DNA from 3 places in the Bittarella massiliensis (ex Durand et al. 2017) genome. Region 2 is predicted to be linked to each of the others. Evidence: predicted binding sites of a transcription regulator. Region 2 holds the regulator's gene; each other region holds the start of a gene.

Region 1 (5,855 bases), on a different contig from region 2:
CGGTGTAGATCCAGCCGTCGGGCTTGACCTTGACGATGGTGAAGGTGGAGTAGGCCAGCCCCCGCTCAGAGCACTTGGGCAGGGTCGAGGCGATGGTCTCGACGCACTCGGTGAGCTTGGCCCCCTCGGCCATCATGGTGGCGATGATCTTGCTGGTGAGGGTGGAGAGGATGTTGGCCTTGACCCCGCTGCCCAACCCGTCGGCCAGCACGGCGTAGAAGCCGCCCCCCTGGTCGCGGATGAACTCCACCTTGTCGCCGCACAGCTCCTCGCCGTAGTGGTTGATGCTCTCATAGGCGGCGTCGGCAAAGAATTTCATAGGGCACCGTCCTCCCCCTGTTCCATGCTCTTTTTCAGGCTGGTGAGGGCCACCTTGGTCTCGGCGGTGGTCTCCCCCAACAGGGAGGCGATCTCCTGGGCCACCCGCATCTGCTTGTCAATGACCTTCTGGGCGGTGTCCACGGTGTGCATCCGCAGGGCCTCCAGCTTTTTCTTGTTCTCGTTCTCGGCGGTCATGTCCTTCATAAAAACGATGAACATCCGGTTCTCGCGGATGTAGATCACCGTCTCCTCCACGCTGACGCCCTCGCCCACCACCACCTCGTTCTTCATGGCCGGGCGGCCGCTCTCCCTGGCGCGGTCAAAGGTGTCGTCGCCGAAAAACTCGGGGATGATCTGGCCGACGGCGCTCTCCCGGCGCAGCCCCATCATCTCCTCGGCGGCGGGGTTCAGGTCCAGCACCTCCAGCTCCTCGGTGAGGGCGATGGTGCCGTTGGGGGAGTGCTGAATGACGGTGGAGGAGATGTTCTCCGCCTTCTCCCGCAGGTAGGGCAGGCACATGTTGACGTCGGCCTTCCCCCGGTAGACGGCAATGGCCTTGTCCCGGCAGGTCTCGTAGCCGCAGCCGCCGCAGTTGAGCTCCTGCTCGGGGCTGGTCTTGCCGATCTGGGCGAGGATGGCGCGGATCTCCTCCTCGGTGGGGATGGGCTCGGCCTTGGGGGCCCCCCGGAAGAGCCGCAGGTGATCCAGCTCACAGGCGGCTGAGGGGGCGGGCCGGGCGTCCCGGGGCTTGGGCTGGTCGTCGATCTCCATCCGCCCGCGGAAGCTGGAGATGCCCTCCCGGCGCATCACCGGGCCGCCCAGGCAGGCCCCGGCGCACATGTTGGCCTCGATGAAAAGGCCGGTGGGGTGCTCGCTCTCCAGCCAGGAGAAGAGCTCCATGCAGTTTTCCACCCCGTCGACGCAGACCTTGCGGTAGTGGCCGTAGCTCTCCGGCTCGATGCTCTTGAGGATGCCGCTGGGCTTGGGGTAGAGGCGGCTGACCGGGTGGGCGGTGCCCACCGCCTCCCCGTCGCTCTCCTCCTGAGGGGCCCCCTCGATGAGGGCGCGCAGGGCGTTGAAGCTCAGGGCGTAGTCCACGTCCCCCCCGGCCAGGGGGTCCATGGCCTCCTCCTTCTTGGCCAGGCAGGGGCCGATGAAGATCACGTGGATGTTCTGGCCGTATTTCTCCTTCATCATCTTGGCGTGGGCCATCATGGGGGAGTAGACCGGGGCCAGCCACTGGGCGATGGCCGGGTAGTGGCGCTCGACCATCATCACCACCGAGGGGCAGGCCGTGGCGATGATGTTCTCCATCTCGCCGGCGGCCATCAGCTGGGCGTAGGCGCGGGAGGTCTCGTAGGCGCCCACGGCGGTCTCCTCCACCCCGGCAAAGCCCACGGCCTTGAGGGCGGCCGAGAGCTGCTCAAAGGTGCGGTCGGTGAAGTAGCTCTTGTAAGAGGGGGCCAGGGTCACGTAGACCGGGTCGGGCCCCTTCAGCAGCTCCAGCACCTTGGGCCGGTGGTCGGTGGTAAAGCGGGCGTTTTGCGGGCAGACGTCCACGCAGGTACCGCAGAGGACGCACTCGTCCTCGATGATCTGCACCTTCCCGCCCGAAAAGGAGATGGCCTTGATGGGGCAGTGCCGGATGCACTTGTAGCAGTTTTGGCAGTTTCCCTCGTTGAGTTTGATGATGCTGCTCACCGTTTCATTCCTCCTCTACCTTGGGCAGTACGTACTGGTAAAAAATGTCGCTGGCGTTGGCAAACCCCACATGGGAGATGGGCTCGTCGTCCACCTGCATGGAGATGCCGTCCAAACAGCGCCCCATGCAAAACGAGGCCTTGAGGGCCACCTTGTCCTCCAACCCCCGCTCCTTGATGATTTCCTGAAAGGTCTTGATGACCTGGTAGGAGCCCTTCATGTGGCAGGAACTGCCCACACAGACTGTCACTGTAACCATCGTCTCTCTGCGCCTCCTCGCGTCAAAATGCCGGCCCCACCGCCCCGCCGGGCAGGGGGGAGGGCATGGCTTCTCTATTTTATCCATTATACACGATTGCGCAGGGCGGGAAAAGGCCGCGTTCCTGCCAAAATCGGGTGGAAAAACTGTCGATAAATGCTATTGAAATGGCGGTATGGCCAGTGTATAATAGATTAGATTGTTAATTCGGTATCAAACAGCCCAACCGCAAACCAAATAAGAGCAGGAGTGAACAAAGGTGAAAACGATGAAATCCATCCGTGTGGTCGTCTGCGTTTGCACCCAGTGCATCATGAATGGCGCCATGGACATCATTGAGTCGGTGGAGAGCCTGAAAAAGCTCAAGTACGAGATGCGCCACGGGGTAAAGATCGAGGTGGAGACCCAGGTCTGCCACACCGAGCACGACCACAGCCAGGTCTGTCCGGTGGTCTTTGTGGACGGCCAGCAGATCGAAAAGGCCACCAACGAAGAGGTCATGACACGCATTTTATCGATTGTGAGGAAGTGATTGCAACGTGAGAGGAGTTTACACACCCGTCACCAAAATTCGCCGCCAGATCTTTACCGAGATCGCCCGGCTCGCCTTTGAGGGGTGGAGCCATGAAAAGGTGGAGGAGCTGCCCTACAAGATCATCTCAGGCGAAATCCCCCAATACCGCGACAGCGTCTTCAAAGAGCGGGCCATCGTCGGCGAGCGGCTGCGGCTGGCCATGGGCCTGCCCCTGCGCGACATCAACGACAACGCCCCCATCTCCAAGGGCCTCAGCGACGACATGCTCATCAACCAGGCCTACGAGCTGCCGCTGATCAACGTCATCCCCTTCGCCTGCAACGCCTGCCCCGAGACCTCCTACATGGTCACCGACAACTGCCGCCACTGCCTGGCCCACCCCTGCGTGTCGGTCTGCCCGGTGTCGGCCATCCAGTTCACCGCCGAGGGGACGGTCATTGACCAGGACAAGTGCCTCAAGTGCGGCCGCTGCAAAGAGGTCTGCCCCTACAGCGCCATCGTCAAGTACGACCGCCCCTGCGCCGCCGCCTGCGGGGTAAAGGCCATCGGCAGCGACCACCTGGGCCGCGCCAAGATCGACTACGACAAGTGCGTGGCCTGCGGCCAGTGCATCGTCTCCTGCCCCTTCGGCGCCATCACCGACAAGTCCCAGCTCTTCCAGCTGGCCACCGCCCTCAAAGAGGGGGTGCCGGTGGTGGCCGAGGTGGCCCCCTCCTTTGTGGGCCAGTTCGGTCCGGCCGCCACCCCCGACAAGGTGAAGGCCGCCCTCAAACTCATCGGCTTTGCCGACGTGGTGGAGGTGGGCTGGGGCGCCGACCGGGGCACCGTAGAAGAGGTGCACCACTACGCCAAGCACGTGGCCACCGGGGAGGCCCGCTTCCTGGCCACCTCCTGCTGCCCGGCCTGGTCGGTCATGGCCAAAAACGAGTTCCCCGAGATCTCCCAGTACCTGTCCCAGGCCTACACCCCCATGGTGGAGACCGCCCGCCACGTCAAAAAGACCCACCCGGACCACAAGGTGGCCTTCATCGGCCCCTGCTCCGCCAAAAAGCTGGAGGCCATGCGCCGCACCATCCGCAGCGACGTGGACTACGTCATCACCTTTGAAGAGTTGATGGGGATGTTCGCCGCCAAGGACGTGGACTTCGGCGAGATCGAGGGCGAGCCCTTCGCCGACGCCGCCCCCGAGGGGCGGGGCTATGCCGTCTCCGGCGGGGTCGCCGGGGCCATCGCCAACGGGGTGCACAAACTCTACCCCGAGGTGGAGGTCAAGATGGACCGGGCCGAGGGCCTGGCCAACTGCAAAAAGATGCTGGCCATCGCCAAGGCAGGCAAGCGCGAGGGCTACCTGATGGAGGGGATGGCCTGTGTCGGCGGCTGTGTCGCCGGTCCCGGCACCCTGCAGCCCATCAACAAGGCCACCGCCGCCGTCAACAAGTTCAAGGCCGAATCCCCCATCGACCTCTTTGAAGGGGAAGGGGAAGAGGACCAGTAGACCCCATCCGGGCAAACGCCCGCCAGCAAGATAGGACCCACTAGAGAGCCGGTTTCCGGGCAGCGCCCGGACCGGCTCTCTTTTTGCGCCCCTTTCCCCTTTCCCCTTTCTCTTTTGCTTCTCCCTCTCCCTCTTCCCCGCCCTCGCCCCTGTCCTTCGCCCCCGTTCCCAAGCGCCCCAAACCCGCCATCCGCCCTTCCCGGCCCCCTCCCCGCCCTGCCAAGCCGGCAACTCCCGCCTGCCGTCGGTATTTTTGGCAGGGGCAGCGCTCCCCTCTCCCACCCCCTCTGCGCCCGGCACACCTCCCCTCGCCGTCCCTCTCCAGGGGTGCGGCGCCGCCCTCTCCCCTCAAATCCCCCCTCCTTCTCGCTCCCCCTGGCCGGGGCGGAGAAGTCTCCCCTCCCCGCCGCCCTCCCGCCAAGGGAAGCGCCGCCTTCCTCTTCCCGCAAGCCGTCCTCCTCCCTCACCCGGCTCCCCCACCCTTCCGAAGCGGCAAACCGCCCGCCTTTTCCGTCAAATCGCGCAAGAATAACTGTAATGTTTGTCTATTTCTTAGGGCAATTGTCCTTCCCCCGGAGGGGGGGAAGCGCCTATACTTGGGGTAAACAGGAGGGGAAACCCCTCCACAACAGTGACAGGAGGAAGGTTCTATGGACAAGCGGAAAGTCATTCTCGACGTGGACACCGGCGCGGACGACGCGGTGGCCATCATGCTGGCCCTGTTGGCCCCCGAGCTGGAGGTCATCGGCATCTGCTCGGTCAACGGCAACCGGGAGGTCCGCCTCACCACCGACAACACCCTGCGGGTGCTCGACCTGCTGGGCCGGGGCGAGGTGCCGGTCTACCGGGGCTGCGAGTACCCCATGGTCTCCACCCTCAAACCGGGGCGGAAGCCCAACATCCCCTGGCGGGAGGGGATGATGACCGGCGTCGAGGCCCTGGTGCACGGCGACCACCTGGAGATCCCCGAGACCGACCTCAAGGAGCAGGAGGAGTGCGCGGTCAGCTACCTGGTGCACGCCCTGAAAAACGCCAAAGAGAAGATCACCCTCATCCCCGTCGGCCCCCTGACCAACATCGGCATGGCCCTGCGGGTGGCGCCGGAGATTGCCGAAAACATCGAGGAGATCATGATCATGGGCGGGGGCTTCCTCACCAACAACTCCTCCGCCGTGTCCGAGTACAACGTCTGGGTCGACCCCGAGGCGGCCGAGATCGTGATGCAGTCGGGCTGCAAGATCACCTGGGTACCCCTGGACGCCACCCACGAGTGCTACCTCACCACCGAGGACGCCGCCGAGATCCGCAAGCTGGGCACCAAGACCGCCGACGCGGTGGCCGCCATCATCGAAAAGCGCACCAAAGGCTACTCCAACGACGTGGACATGAAGGAGTACTCCGGCGCGCCGGTGCACGACGCCCTGGCCGTCTGCGCCCTGCTGGACCCCACCGTCCTCACCGAGGTGGAGGAGGTCAATTGCCACGTGGACATCGCCGCCGGGTATGCCGACGGCCAGACCTGCCTGGACCGGCGGATGCGCACC
Region 2 (5,855 bases):
GGTGTCAAGGCGGTCATCGCCCAGAGCTTTGCCCGCATCCACAAGGCAAACCTGGTCAACGCCGGCATCCTCCCCCTGGAGTTTGCCGACGCGGCGGACTACGAGGCCCTCTCCCTCGGCGACGAGCTGGAGATCGTCGGGCTGATCGACGCCCTGAAAGAGGGCGGCCGGCTCACCGTCAAAAACAACACCCGCGGCACCCAGTTTGCGGTGCGGGCGGAGCTGTCCGAACGGCAGGTGGAGATGCTCCTCTGCGGCGGGCTGCTGGACTACACCAAAAAAATGAGCGAAAGGCAGGCAATGAGATGATGGAAGAAAAAATGGTCTCCGCAACCGAACAGTTTGCCAAGGTCTTACAGGGCCAGTTGGAGCGCATCCAGCGGATGAAGGAGCAGGGCGACTTTGTCGATTACAGCGGCCTCGACCAGATCGTGATCGGCGTCTGCGGCGGCGACGGCATCGGCCCCCGCATCACCCACGAGGCTCAGCGGGTCATCTCCTACCTGCTGCAAGACCAGGTGAAGGCCGGCCGGGTGGTCTTTAAAGAGATCGACGGGCTGACCATCGAGAACCGGGTGGCCCAGAACAAGGCCATCCCCGACGACGTGCTGGCCGAACTCAAGGCCTGCCACGTCATCCTCAAGGGGCCCACCACCACCCCCCGCAAGGGCGACCCCTGGCCCAACATCGAAAGCGCCAACGTGGCCATGCGCAAAGAGCTCGACCTCTTTGCCAACGTCCGTCCGGTGAAGGTGCCCGCACAGGGCATCGACTGGACCTTCTTCCGCGAGAACACCGAGGGCGCCTACACCTTGGGCTCGCTGGGGGTCAATGTGGACGAGGACCTGGCGGTGGACTTCACCGTCACCACCACCCAGGGGACCGAGCGCATCGCCCGGCTGGCCTACGACTACGCCCGCAAAAACGGCAAGGGCCGGGTCTCCATCGTCACCAAGGCAAACGTCATCAAGACCACCGACGGCAAGTTTTTGGAAATCTGCCAGAAGGTGGCCCAGGAATACCCTGAGATCGCCACCGACGACTGGTACATCGACATCATGACCGCCAAGCTGGTGGACGAAAAGCGCCGCCGCGACTTCCGGGTCTTCGTCCTCCCCAACCTCTACGGCGACATCATCACCGACGAGGCGGCCGAGTTCCAGGGCGGCGTCGGCACCGCCGGCAGCGCCAACCTGGGCAAGCGCTACGCCATGTTCGAGGCCATTCACGGCTCCGCCCCCCGGATGGTGAAGGAGGGGCGGGACATCTACGCCGACCCCTGTTCCATGCTGCGGGCCGCCGTCCTGCTGCTCTCCCACATCGGCTACCAGGCCGAGGCGGACAAGTTGGAGCGGGCGCTGGACATCTGCATGTTTGAAGAGAAGAAGATGCACTGCACCGGCCGCGATACCGGCTGCACCTGCGAAGAATTCGGCAACTATGTGATGGACACCATCCAGTCGCTGTAAAACGGGGTGTTTTTGTGAAAAAGAACGGCGTTTCCCTGTCTGTCATCCGGCGGCTCCCCCGCTACTATCGCTTCCTGGGGGACCTGCTGCAAAACGGGGTGGGGCGCATCTCCTCCAAGGAGCTGTCCCAGAAGATGAACCTCACCGCCTCGCAGATCCGCCAGGACCTCAACTGTTTTGGGGGCTTCGGCCAGCAGGGCTACGGCTACAACATCGAACAGCTCCACCGGGAAATCGGGCGGATCATCGGCGTGGACACCATGCACGACACCATCCTCATCGGCGCGGGCAACCTGGGCAGCGCCATCGCCGCCCACATGAACTTTGAGAAGCGGGGCTTTCGCCTGGTGGGGATCTTCGACTCCGACCCCCAGAAATCGGGCGAGATCATCGCCGGCCTGCCGGTGCGCTCCACCGGCGAGCTGGAGACCTTCTGCCGGGAAAACCACCCCACCATCGCCATCCTCTGTATCCCCAAGACGGCGGCCCCCAAGGTGGCCCCCCAACTGGTGGATCTGGGCATCACCGGGTTTTGGAACTTCAGCCACTACGACCTGCGGGTCGACCACAGCGATGTGGTGGTGGAAAACGTCCATCTGGGGGACAGCCTGCTGACCCTCTGCTACCAGGTGACCCACAACAGGCCGGAGGAGGACGAGGGGGAAAAGTAAGCCCCTTCCCTCCCCTGCCAGCAGGGCGCAAAAAAACAGGTGCGAACGGATTCGCACCTGTTTTTTCTTTGCCGTCAGTCGATGGCGGTGTCCAGCGCCAGCAAGATCATGTCCTTGAGGTTTTTCTCCTTGTCCTCTGCCGAGACGCCCTTGGCCCCCGGCTTGAAGGAGGTCTCGACGATGGACATGACGGTGAGGGCCTTGGCCCCGTAGCGGGCGGCCACGGTGTAAAGGCCCGCCCCCTCCATCTCCGAGGCGATGACCCCGTAGTCGGCCCAGACCTTCTTGTACTCCTCCTTGTTGTCGATGTAGAGGTGGTCGTTGCAGATGGTGTTGCCCACATAGACCGGCAGTCCCCTCTCCCTGGCGATGTGGTAGCACTTGTCCAGCAGCTCAAAGTCGGCGCAGGGGGCGTAGTGGCCGGGGAAGATGTGGTCGTTGATGGCGGAGGTGGTGCTGGTCGCCTGGGAGAGGACCAGATCCAGGGCCTTCAGTTTTTCGGAATAGGCGCCGGCGGTCCCCAGGCGGATCATCTTTTTGCAGCCGTAATCCCGGGCCAGCTCGGTCGCGTAGATGAGGATGGAGGGGATCCCCATGCCGGTCCCCATGACCGACACCCGCTGCCCCTTGTAGGTGCCGGTGTAGCCGTACATCCCCCGGATCTCGTTGAAGCAGACGGCATCCTCCAAATAGGTCTCGGCAATGTGCTTGGCCCGCATCGGGTCCCCGGGGAGGAGGATGTTGGGGGCGATCTCCCCCGCCTTTGCGGCAATGTGCATGCTCATGTCAACAGACAACCCCTTTCGGCTGCGCCTCACGGCGCTTTTTTCCATGATACCGTTCTTTTCTGCCGGTGGCAATCTGCCTTGCCGCGATTTGGCGTTCCCGTGCATTTTCACTGGAAAATTTGTGTATATTCCCCCCTCCCTCTGCAGGGGCGGCAGAAAAGGGGCCCCCTCTCCTTGCCCCTTGTATCCAAGAGGCAAAAGTGCTAAAATATAGTAAATATACAAAAAAATATTATTCGCTTTTTCAAACAACCAGGAGGTGCCGTCATGCTGGAAAAGGTCAACCTAAAAAAGATCATGATGAAGGAGGAGTACAAGGCCATTGCGGGACAGCTCAAGCCCCGCCTCTCCGCCCTGCAACAGCAGATGAAGGAGGCCAAGGTGCCGGTCATCATCCTCTTTGAGGGGTGGAGCGCCGCCGGCAAGGGCAGCAAGATTTCCGACGTCATCCTCAACCTGGACCCCCGCGGCTTCAAGGTCTACTCCACCGTCGACCCAGACGAGACCGAGGCCCGCCACCCCTTCCTCTGGCGGTTCTGGCAGAAACTCCCCATCGCCGGAGAGTTCTCCATCTTCGACCGCAGCTGGTACCAGGAGGTGTCCACCGCCCGGCTGGAAAATGCCCTCCCCAAAAAAGAGCTGGCCCGCCGCATCGAGGAGATCAACCACTTCGAGCGCACCCTCACCGACAACGGCTACCTGATCATCAAGTTTTTCCTGCACATCAGCCAGAAGGAGCAGAAAAAGCGGCTCTCCGCCCTGGAGGAGAGCAAGGCGACCCGCTGGCGTGTCACCAAGACCGATTGGAAGAGAAACCGCCGCTACGACGACCTCTACCAGATCTACGACGAGATGTTGGAGCAGACCGACACCCCCTACGCCCCCTGGCGGGTGATTGCCAGCGAGGACCGCAACGTGGCCATGGCGGACATCTACCAGACCCTGGTCAAGGAGATCGGCCGGGCCATCGCCCAGCGGCCGGAGCGGGACGCGCAGGCCGCCGCCTACCAGGGCGGCATCCCCGCCAGCCGCTTTCAATTGGTGGAGACGCCAAAACTCTGCGACATCGACCTCAATCGCACCCTGGAGCCCACCATCTACAAGGAAGAGCTGAAGAAGTGCCAAGCCAAGCTGAAAAAGCTGCACGGGCTCCTCTACAAGGAGCAGATCCCGGTCATCGTCGCCTACGAGGGGTGGGACGCGGCCGGCAAGGGGGGCAACATCAAGCGGGTGGCCGCCGCCCTCGACCCCCGCGGGTACGAGGTGGTCCCCATCGCCGCCCCTTCCAAAGAGGAGTTGGGCCGCCACTTCCTCTGGCGGTTCTGGACCCGGCTGCCCAAGCGGGGGCACATCACCATCTTTGACCGCACCTGGTACGGACGGGTGATGGTGGAGCGGGTCGAGGGCTTCTGTACCCCCGCCGACTGGGCCCGGGCCTACGACGAGATCAACGAGTTTGAAAAGGAGCTCACCGACTGGGGCGCCGTCATCGTCAAGTTCTGGCTGCAAATCGACAAGGACGAGCAGTTGCGCCGGTTCGAGGACCGGCAGAACACCCCCGAAAAGCGCTGGAAGATCACCGACGAGGACTGGCGCAACCGGGAGAAGTGGGACCAGCACGAGGCGGCGGTCAACGACATGCTGCAGTTCACCTCCACCGATTTCGCCCCCTGGACGGTGGTGGAGTCAAACGACAAGAAGTTCGCCCGCATCAAGGCCCTGCAGACCCTCATCGCCGCCATCGAAAACCGGCTGAAATAGCGCAAAAAGGCGCGCCGCCCCGGCAGGACAGCCGGGGCGGTGCGCTCTCTTTTTTCTCTTACCGCTCCCCCAGGGGGCGGCGGCCCATCTCCTCCGCCTGCAACAGGTAGGGGGCGTCCGCCAGGTCCTCGGGGGTGGACATCCCCCGGGCGAGCAACATGCCGCAGTCCTCCCAGTGCAGGTAGCTGAGCACCGCCTGGTAGTGCAGCACCAGCGCCTCCATCACCCCGGGCTCGTCGTCCCCACTGGCAGCCAGCAGCAGCGCCTTTTTGGGGCTCTGCCGCAAGGCGGCGTTGACGGCGTAAAACCGGTCGATGACCGCCTTCAACTGGGCGCTCATCCCAAAGTAGTAGAGGGGGGTCACTAAGACGACCAGGTCGGCTTCCAGAAGGGCAGGCAGGATCTCCTCCATCCCGTCCCCGTGGACACAGCGGCCCCCGTTTTTGCGGCAGTGGTCACAGCCCAGACAGGGGGCGATCTTCATAAAAGCGGTGTCAAAGCGAGTCAGCTGGTGGCCCGCCTCGGCAGCACCCCGGTCAAAGGCGGACGCCAGGGCGGCGGTGGTCCCCTTCTTGTGGGGACTGCCGGTCAAAAGCAAGATCTTCACAGACAATACACCTCCTGTATCCTATCTTACTCCCGCCGGGGGGCCTTGGCAAGTTCGCCATATCTCCCCGTCGATTTTTGGCGGCCTCCCCTCCCCCCAGGGCCCGCCGTTGGTGCTATAATGGAGACAATTGAAAGAGAGAAGGAGGAACACCACCATGGACAAATCCGCACTCTGTTCCCATATCGACGGGATGGCCCAGCGGCTGGCCGCCTGGAGCGACGCCGTCTGGGACTGCCCCGAGACCGCCTTTCAGGAGCGCCGGTCCGCCGAGGTCCTCTGCCGGGCGCTGGAAGAGGAGGGGTTCGCCGTCGAGCGAGGGGTCGCCGGCATCGAGACCGCCTTTCTCGGCCGCTGGGGCGAGGGGAAGCCGGTCATCGGCTTTCTGGGGGAATTCGACGCCCTCTCCGGCCTCAGCCAGCAACCCGACACCTTTGCAAAGACCCCCCTGTGCGAGGGCGCGCCCGGCCACGGCTGCGGCCACAACCTGCTGGGGGTCGGCTCCCTGGCCGCCGCTTCGGCCGTCAAGGCCTACCTGGCAGAAAACCACCTCTCCGGC
Region 3 (5,855 bases), on a different contig from region 2:
CCGTGAACGGTGCAACTTCCACAGGTGTAGTACACGATCTCTCTCCTCTCTGCGGGCCGCGGTATTGGCGACCCTTTCCCCCATGATACCTCGACCCGGGCGGAGAAGCAATCGCTTTTCCCATCGGGAATGTAGATGGGGACCCCAACCTCTGCAAGCCCCTCCTCACCCGTGGGGCAGCGCGCCTCGGCCCCATCGTATGTGGCAAGGGAAGGCGGGCGGGCAAGGCAGGGAAAGAGGCCACGGCTGCAGCCATCCCACGCCGGGGCTAGGGCGGCTCGTCCCGGCCCTCCTCGTTTGCAGCAAAGGAAAGCGGCCATCGAGACAGGGGAAGGGGCCCTGGCTGCGGCCACCCCGCGCTGAGGCCAGGACGGCCCGCTTCAGCCCCATCGTTTGCAATAAAGGAAGGGGACGGTCGAGACAGAGGAAGGGGGCAGACTGCAGCCGCAAACAATGGGGCCAGGACGACTCGTCTTGGCCCCATTGTTTGCGGCAAAGGAGATGGAGGTCAAAGCCAGGGGAAGGGGGCCCGGCTGCTACCACCCCGCGCCGGGACCAGGACGGCCCGCTCTGCTCACAGTCCGCTGTCCAAGGTCATGGCAGTCTCTCTTTTTTCCCAATCGGCGGCCGTCAGCTCCCTTGGCTCCTCAGTGGTAAAGGGAGCAGGAGTATATTCACCGCCAGGGAGCGGCCCTCCCCCGGCAGCCTCGGCACAGGGCGCTCACCCCAGGACTGCAAAGGCCCGCCCCAGCCTCTTTTTAGGGTCCCTGCCCTGCGGCGCGCCGGTGACGGCCAGCGCGCCGCCCAAACGCCGCTTCAGCGGGCGCGCCTGAAAGTTCCGCCCCGCAGCCGGGTCGCCTGCCTCTCCTCTGCCGCCATCCCTTCACAACAGGAGAGGCCGGCCTTGCGGCCGGCCTCTCCCACGCATTGGGCGTCTATTCTACGATGGTGCCCCCCAGGAGGGCGTAGAGTTCCTTGGTCTCCTCGTCGCTGGCGCCGGTGAAGTAGTAGATGCCGCTCTCCCCCTCCAGGCGGACGGCGCAGCCGCTGCCGCCGTTGAGGTAGAGGTGGGCGCTCTCGCCGTTTGCCAGCAGGTACTGGCCGCGGAAGGTGCCGTTGAACTCCTTCACCTGGCTCTCGGCCTTCTGGCGCTGGGGCAGCTCGCTCTGCAGGGTGATTTTGGCCCCGGAGAGGGGCACCTCCCCCTTTTCGCCCCCGGCAATCACCAGGGTGCCGTCCTGCACGGTGTAGCTGTTGGGGGAGAAGGCAAAGGTAAAGCTGACGGAGAAGTAGAGAAACCCGGTGAGGATGCCCGCCAGCACAAAGACCAGCTTCATGGTCTTTGTCCCGGCGCTGACAAAGGTCTTGCAGAGAAAGCGGACAAACAGCCCCAGGTAGATGCCCATGAACAGCTCTTTATAAAAGTAGAGATTGCACAGGGACAGCACCCCCGAGACAGCGGCCGCCGCCCCCATGAGGTAGAGGCTGCGCACGGCGCTGGTCTTGCGCTTTGCCTCCATTTCCTGCATCTCTTCCTCGCTCATGTCGGGGTTGTAGTAGGTGACAAACAGGGTGAGTTTGCCGGTCTGGGTGAGATAGCCCAGGGCGGCCATGGCAACGGCCAACAAAATGGGTAGCACGGGTTGTCCTCCTTGCAGGGCGGGCCTGGCCGCCTGTGTTTTTTCGATAACTTTTAGTCTATCACAGACGACCCAAAAAAGCCAGAAGCATTTTTTGAATGCTGTTAATTTTCTGTCAATGACCGTCATATTCGTCGTTTGCTACAATGTGAAACGACTATAATTATGCAAATTCACCTAATAAAACGGCGTTTTCAAGTTGAAATCTCACCTTTTCTTCGCTATAATGGTAAACAGGGAAAGTTGTTTTTTTACAACCAAAACCGCACTTTAGAAAGGGGCATATCACCTATGACGAACAACAAGAATGTCTTGAACTGGGTCGACGAGATGGTCGCGCTGTGCAAGCCGGACAAGGTTGTCTGGATCGACGGCAGCAAGGAGCAGCTCGAAGAGATCCGCGCGCTGAGCGTCTCCACCGGCGAGATGGTCAAGCTCAACGAGGAAAAACTCCCCGGTTGCTATATTCACCGCACCGCTGAAAACGACGTGGCCCGTGTCGAGGGCCGCACCTTCATCTGCACCCGCAACAAAGAGGATGCCGGTCCGACCAACAACTGGGAGGACCCGAAGGTCATGTACGAGAAGCTGGGCGCCATGTTTGACGGCGTCATGAAGGGCCGCACCATGTATGTCATCCCCTACTGCATGGGCCCCGTCGGCTCCAAGCTGTCCAAAGTCGGCGTCGAGCTGACCGACTCCACCTACGTGGTGCTGAACATGGCCATCATGACCCGCATGGGTCAGGCCGCCTGGGATCACCTGGGCGACGAGTCCAACGACTTTGTCCGCGGCCTGCACTCCAAAGCCGACATCGACGAGGAGAAGCGCTACATCGTCCACTTCCCCGAGGACAACACCATCTGGTCCATCAACTCCGGCTACGGCGGAAACGTGCTGCTGGGCAAAAAGTGCTTTGCTCTGCGCATCGCCTCCTTCCAGGGCAAAAACGAGGGCTGGATGGCCGAGCACATGCTCATTTTGGGCCTTGAGAACCCCCAGGGCGAGGTCAAGTACGTGACCGCCGCCTTCCCCTCTGCCTGCGGCAAGACCAACCTGGCCATGCTCATCCCCCCCGAGATCTACCAGCAGAAGGGCTACAAAGTCTGGACTGTCGGCGACGACATCGCCTGGATGCGCATCGGTGACGACGGCCGCCTGTGGGCCATCAACCCGGAGAACGGCTTCTTCGGTGTCGCCCCCGGCACAAACATGAAATCCAACCCCAACGCCCTGATCTCCACCCAGAAAGACACCATCTTCACCAACGTGGTGCACAACCTGGACGAGAACACCGTCTGGTGGGAGGGCCTGGACAAGAACCCGCCGAAAAACGCCCTGGACTGGAAGGGCAACAAGTGGGATCCTGAAAGCGGCGTCAAGGGCGCACACCCCAACAGCCGTTTCACCGCTCCCGCCATCAACTGCCCCTGCATCAGCTCTGAGTTCGACAACCCCGAGGGCGTGCCGGTGACCGCCATCGTCTTCGGCGGCCGCCGCGCCAAGACCGCTCCCCTGGTCTACCAGGCCAGAGATTGGGAGCACGGTGTCTTCGTCGGCTCCATCATGGCCTCTGAGACCACTGCCGCCGCCACCGGCGCTGTCGGCGTGGTCCGCCGCGACCCCATGGCCATGCTCCCCTTCTGCGGCTACCACATGGGCGACTACTTTGCCCACTGGCTGGAGATGGGCAAGAAGCTGGGCGACAAGGCCCCCAAGATCTTCAACGTCAACTGGTTCCGCACCGACGACGAAGGCCACTTTATCTGGCCCGGGTTCGGCGACAACATGCGGGTGCTGGAGTGGATCATCAACCGCTGCGACGGCAAGGCCGACGCCGTTGAGACCCCCATCGGCTACGAGCCCAAGCCCGAGGACATCAACCTCGAGGGCCTGGACATCGACCTGGAGACCCTGAAGGGCCTGCTGAGCGTGGATGTGGACCTCTGGAAAGAGGAGGCCAAGGGCATTCACGAGTTCTACGGCAAGTTCGGCGATCACCTGCCCAAGGAGCTGGCTCACCAGCTGGAGATCCTGGAGGAGAACCTGAACAAGTAACCTTCCCCTTTCGTGCGACAAAGGGCCTGCGCAACATTGCGCAGGCCCTTTTTGCATCCCCCGCCTCTCAAAAGGGTACGGGAACGCGCCAAACGCGCCCGGCGGGCTTTTACCGCCGGGCGCGTTTGACCTGTGGGCGCGGGTCCCTAGTGGCCCCGGTGTTTCTCCCGCCGCTTTTCCTGGCGCAGGGCAAACTGCCGCTCCCGCTCGGCCTCCCGCTGCTGGCGGGTAAAGGTGCGGCGCTCTTTCTTACCCGCTTCCCGCTGCAGTTGCAGCGCCTGCTGGGCCTTGGTGCCGTTCCCCCGCCCTTCCAGCGCGCGGCGGATGACCCGCTGCATCCGCTTGGGGTTCACCCGTCTGTCACCCGCTGGGTCCTCCCCCGCGACCGGGGGGCTGAAGCGCAGCCGGTCCCACCCCGCGAGCATCCGCTCGTAGACCTGGTAGTCTTTGGGCTCGGCGCCGAAGGTGATCTTGCAGACCTCCACCCGGCCGTCCTCCCACCGCTCGTAGAGCCCGACCCAGAACGGGTCCTCAAAGTACACGGTCAGTTTCGCCCTTGTCTGTACCACAGACGATCCCTCCTTTAAAGAGAATATCCTGCGGGGCGCCTGTCGGCGCACCCAGCGGAGAAGGGACAACCAAAGGAGGCAGGTTACTGACGGCTTGCGCCGCGCCTGGACTACCCGACCAGGCCGTGTTTTTATCCCCGCAAGGCCATTCTACACCCTTTTAGGGGGGAGTCAAGGGCAAACAGGAGCGCCCCGACTGCTATCCGTCGGGGCGCTCCTGTTTGTTTTCGTGTGGCGGGTCAATCGGCCTTCTGGGGCTGGGGTGCGGGCTCTCCCTGCGGAGAAGCCGCCCCCTCTCGGGGCATGGCGGCGATCTGCGCGTTTAACTGCCGGAAGAAGAGGAGGACGATCGGCACGCAGGCCAGGGCGGTCACCAGGTCGGCGATGGGCTGGCTGCACTGCACCCCCAGCACCCCGATGAGGGAGGGCAGGGTGTAGATGAGGGGGAGGAAGAACAGCCCCTGCCGGGCCACCGAGATGAAGGTGGCCTGCCGGGGTTTGCCCAGGGACTGAAAGAGCATGTTGCTGATGACGATGAAGGAGTGCAGGGGCAGGCTGCAGCACTGCAGGCGAAAGGCCAGGGCGCCGATGGCGATGACCACGGGGTCGTCCCGGCGGAAGACGGCCATGATTTTGGGGGCGAGGGCAAAGCCCGCTGCCGAGAGGACCAGCAGCCCGCAGAAGCCCACCTTCAGGCAGAAGAGGTAGGCCTTTTTCACCCGGTCATAGCGGCCTGCGCCGTAGTTGTAGCCGCAGACCGGCTGAAAGCCCTGCCCAAAGCCCAGCATGGCCGAGAGGATGAACATGAACACCCGCCCCACCACCGACATGGCGGCCACCGCCGGGTCGCCGTAGGCCCGCGCCGCCACATTCAGGGAGATGGAGGCAAAGGAGGCCAGCGCCTGCCGGAAGAAAGAGGGCATGCCGGTGACCACGATTTTTGGGTAGAGGTCCCAGCGCAGGCTCACCTTGCGGATATGGATGCGCACGGTGCTGCGGCGAAAGAGGTAGTTGGAGAGAAGGATGCAAAAGCTGATGCACTGGCTGAGCAGGGTGGCGATGGCCGCCCCCGAGATGCCCATGTCGAAGACAAAGATGAAGAGGGGGTCCAGGGCGATGTTGAGCACCCCGCCGGTGGCGATCCCCACCATCGAGAGGACCGCCTTCCCCTCGGAGCGCAGGTCGTTGTTCATCACAAAGGAGGCGCACATGATGGGCGCGCCGAAGAGGATGTAGCGGGCGTAGTCCTGCGCGTAGGGCAGAATGGTCTCGGTGGCGCCCAGCAGCCGCATCAGGTTTTTCATGGACAGAAGGCCGATGACCGTGATGCAGAGCCCCAGGAGCAGGGCGGTAAAAAAGGCGGTGGAGGCCACCCGGTCGGCCTCGTCCTTCTTCTCCTGCCCCAGCAGGCGGGAGATGTTGCTCCCCGAGCCCATGCCCAGAGTAAAGCCCACTGCCTGGATGATCGCCATCAGGGAGAACACCACCCCGACGGCGCCGGTGGCGCTGGTGCCCAGTTGGCTGACAAAAAAGGTGTCCGCCATGTTGTAGATGGAGGTCACCAGCATGCTGATGATGGTGGGGACGG

Evidence for each region. Region 2 encodes Rex, which represses fermentation and respiration genes when NADH is low (regulators of the CRP and FNR family bind a similar motif). Its sites were predicted from a motif close to ATTGTTAANNNNTTAACAAT; they were not measured.
Region 1: the regulator Rex is predicted to act here: its motif matches at 2,480-2,499, upstream of GT748_RS09705 ((2Fe-2S) ferredoxin domain-containing protein).
Region 3: the regulator Rex is predicted to act here: its motif matches at 1,741-1,760, upstream of GT748_RS02495 (phosphoenolpyruvate carboxykinase (GTP)).

The regions. Positions count from the first base shown of each region.
Region 1 is NZ_WWVY01000008.1:15,446-21,300, forward strand. It holds gene GT748_RS09695 (SpoIIE family protein phosphatase) at 1-319, opposite strand, end outside; gene GT748_RS16020 ([Fe-Fe] hydrogenase large subunit C-terminal domain-containing protein) at 316-2,022, opposite strand; gene GT748_RS09705 ((2Fe-2S) ferredoxin domain-containing protein) at 2,027-2,281, opposite strand; gene GT748_RS09710 (hypothetical protein) at 2,541-2,813, shown strand; gene GT748_RS09715 (4Fe-4S dicluster domain-containing protein) at 2,821-4,311, shown strand; gene GT748_RS09720 (nucleoside hydrolase) at 4,962-5,855, shown strand, end outside.
Region 2 is NZ_WWVY01000005.1:108,573-114,427, forward strand. It holds gene GT748_RS07580 (aconitate hydratase) at 1-309, shown strand, start outside; gene GT748_RS07585 (isocitrate/isopropylmalate family dehydrogenase) at 306-1,469, shown strand; gene GT748_RS07590 (redox-sensing transcriptional repressor Rex) at 1,484-2,140, shown strand; gene deoD (purine-nucleoside phosphorylase) at 2,215-2,925, opposite strand; gene pap (polyphosphate:AMP phosphotransferase) at 3,196-4,689, shown strand; gene GT748_RS07605 (flavodoxin family protein) at 4,748-5,296, opposite strand; gene GT748_RS07610 (M20 family metallopeptidase) at 5,454-5,855, shown strand, end outside.
Region 3 is NZ_WWVY01000002.1:298,603-304,457, forward strand. It holds gene GT748_RS02485 (DUF1847 domain-containing protein) at 1-35, opposite strand, end outside; gene GT748_RS02490 (hypothetical protein) at 936-1,640, opposite strand; gene GT748_RS02495 (phosphoenolpyruvate carboxykinase (GTP)) at 1,932-3,698, shown strand; gene GT748_RS02500 (YjdF family protein) at 3,845-4,267, opposite strand; gene GT748_RS02505 (MATE family efflux transporter) at 4,507-5,855, opposite strand, start outside.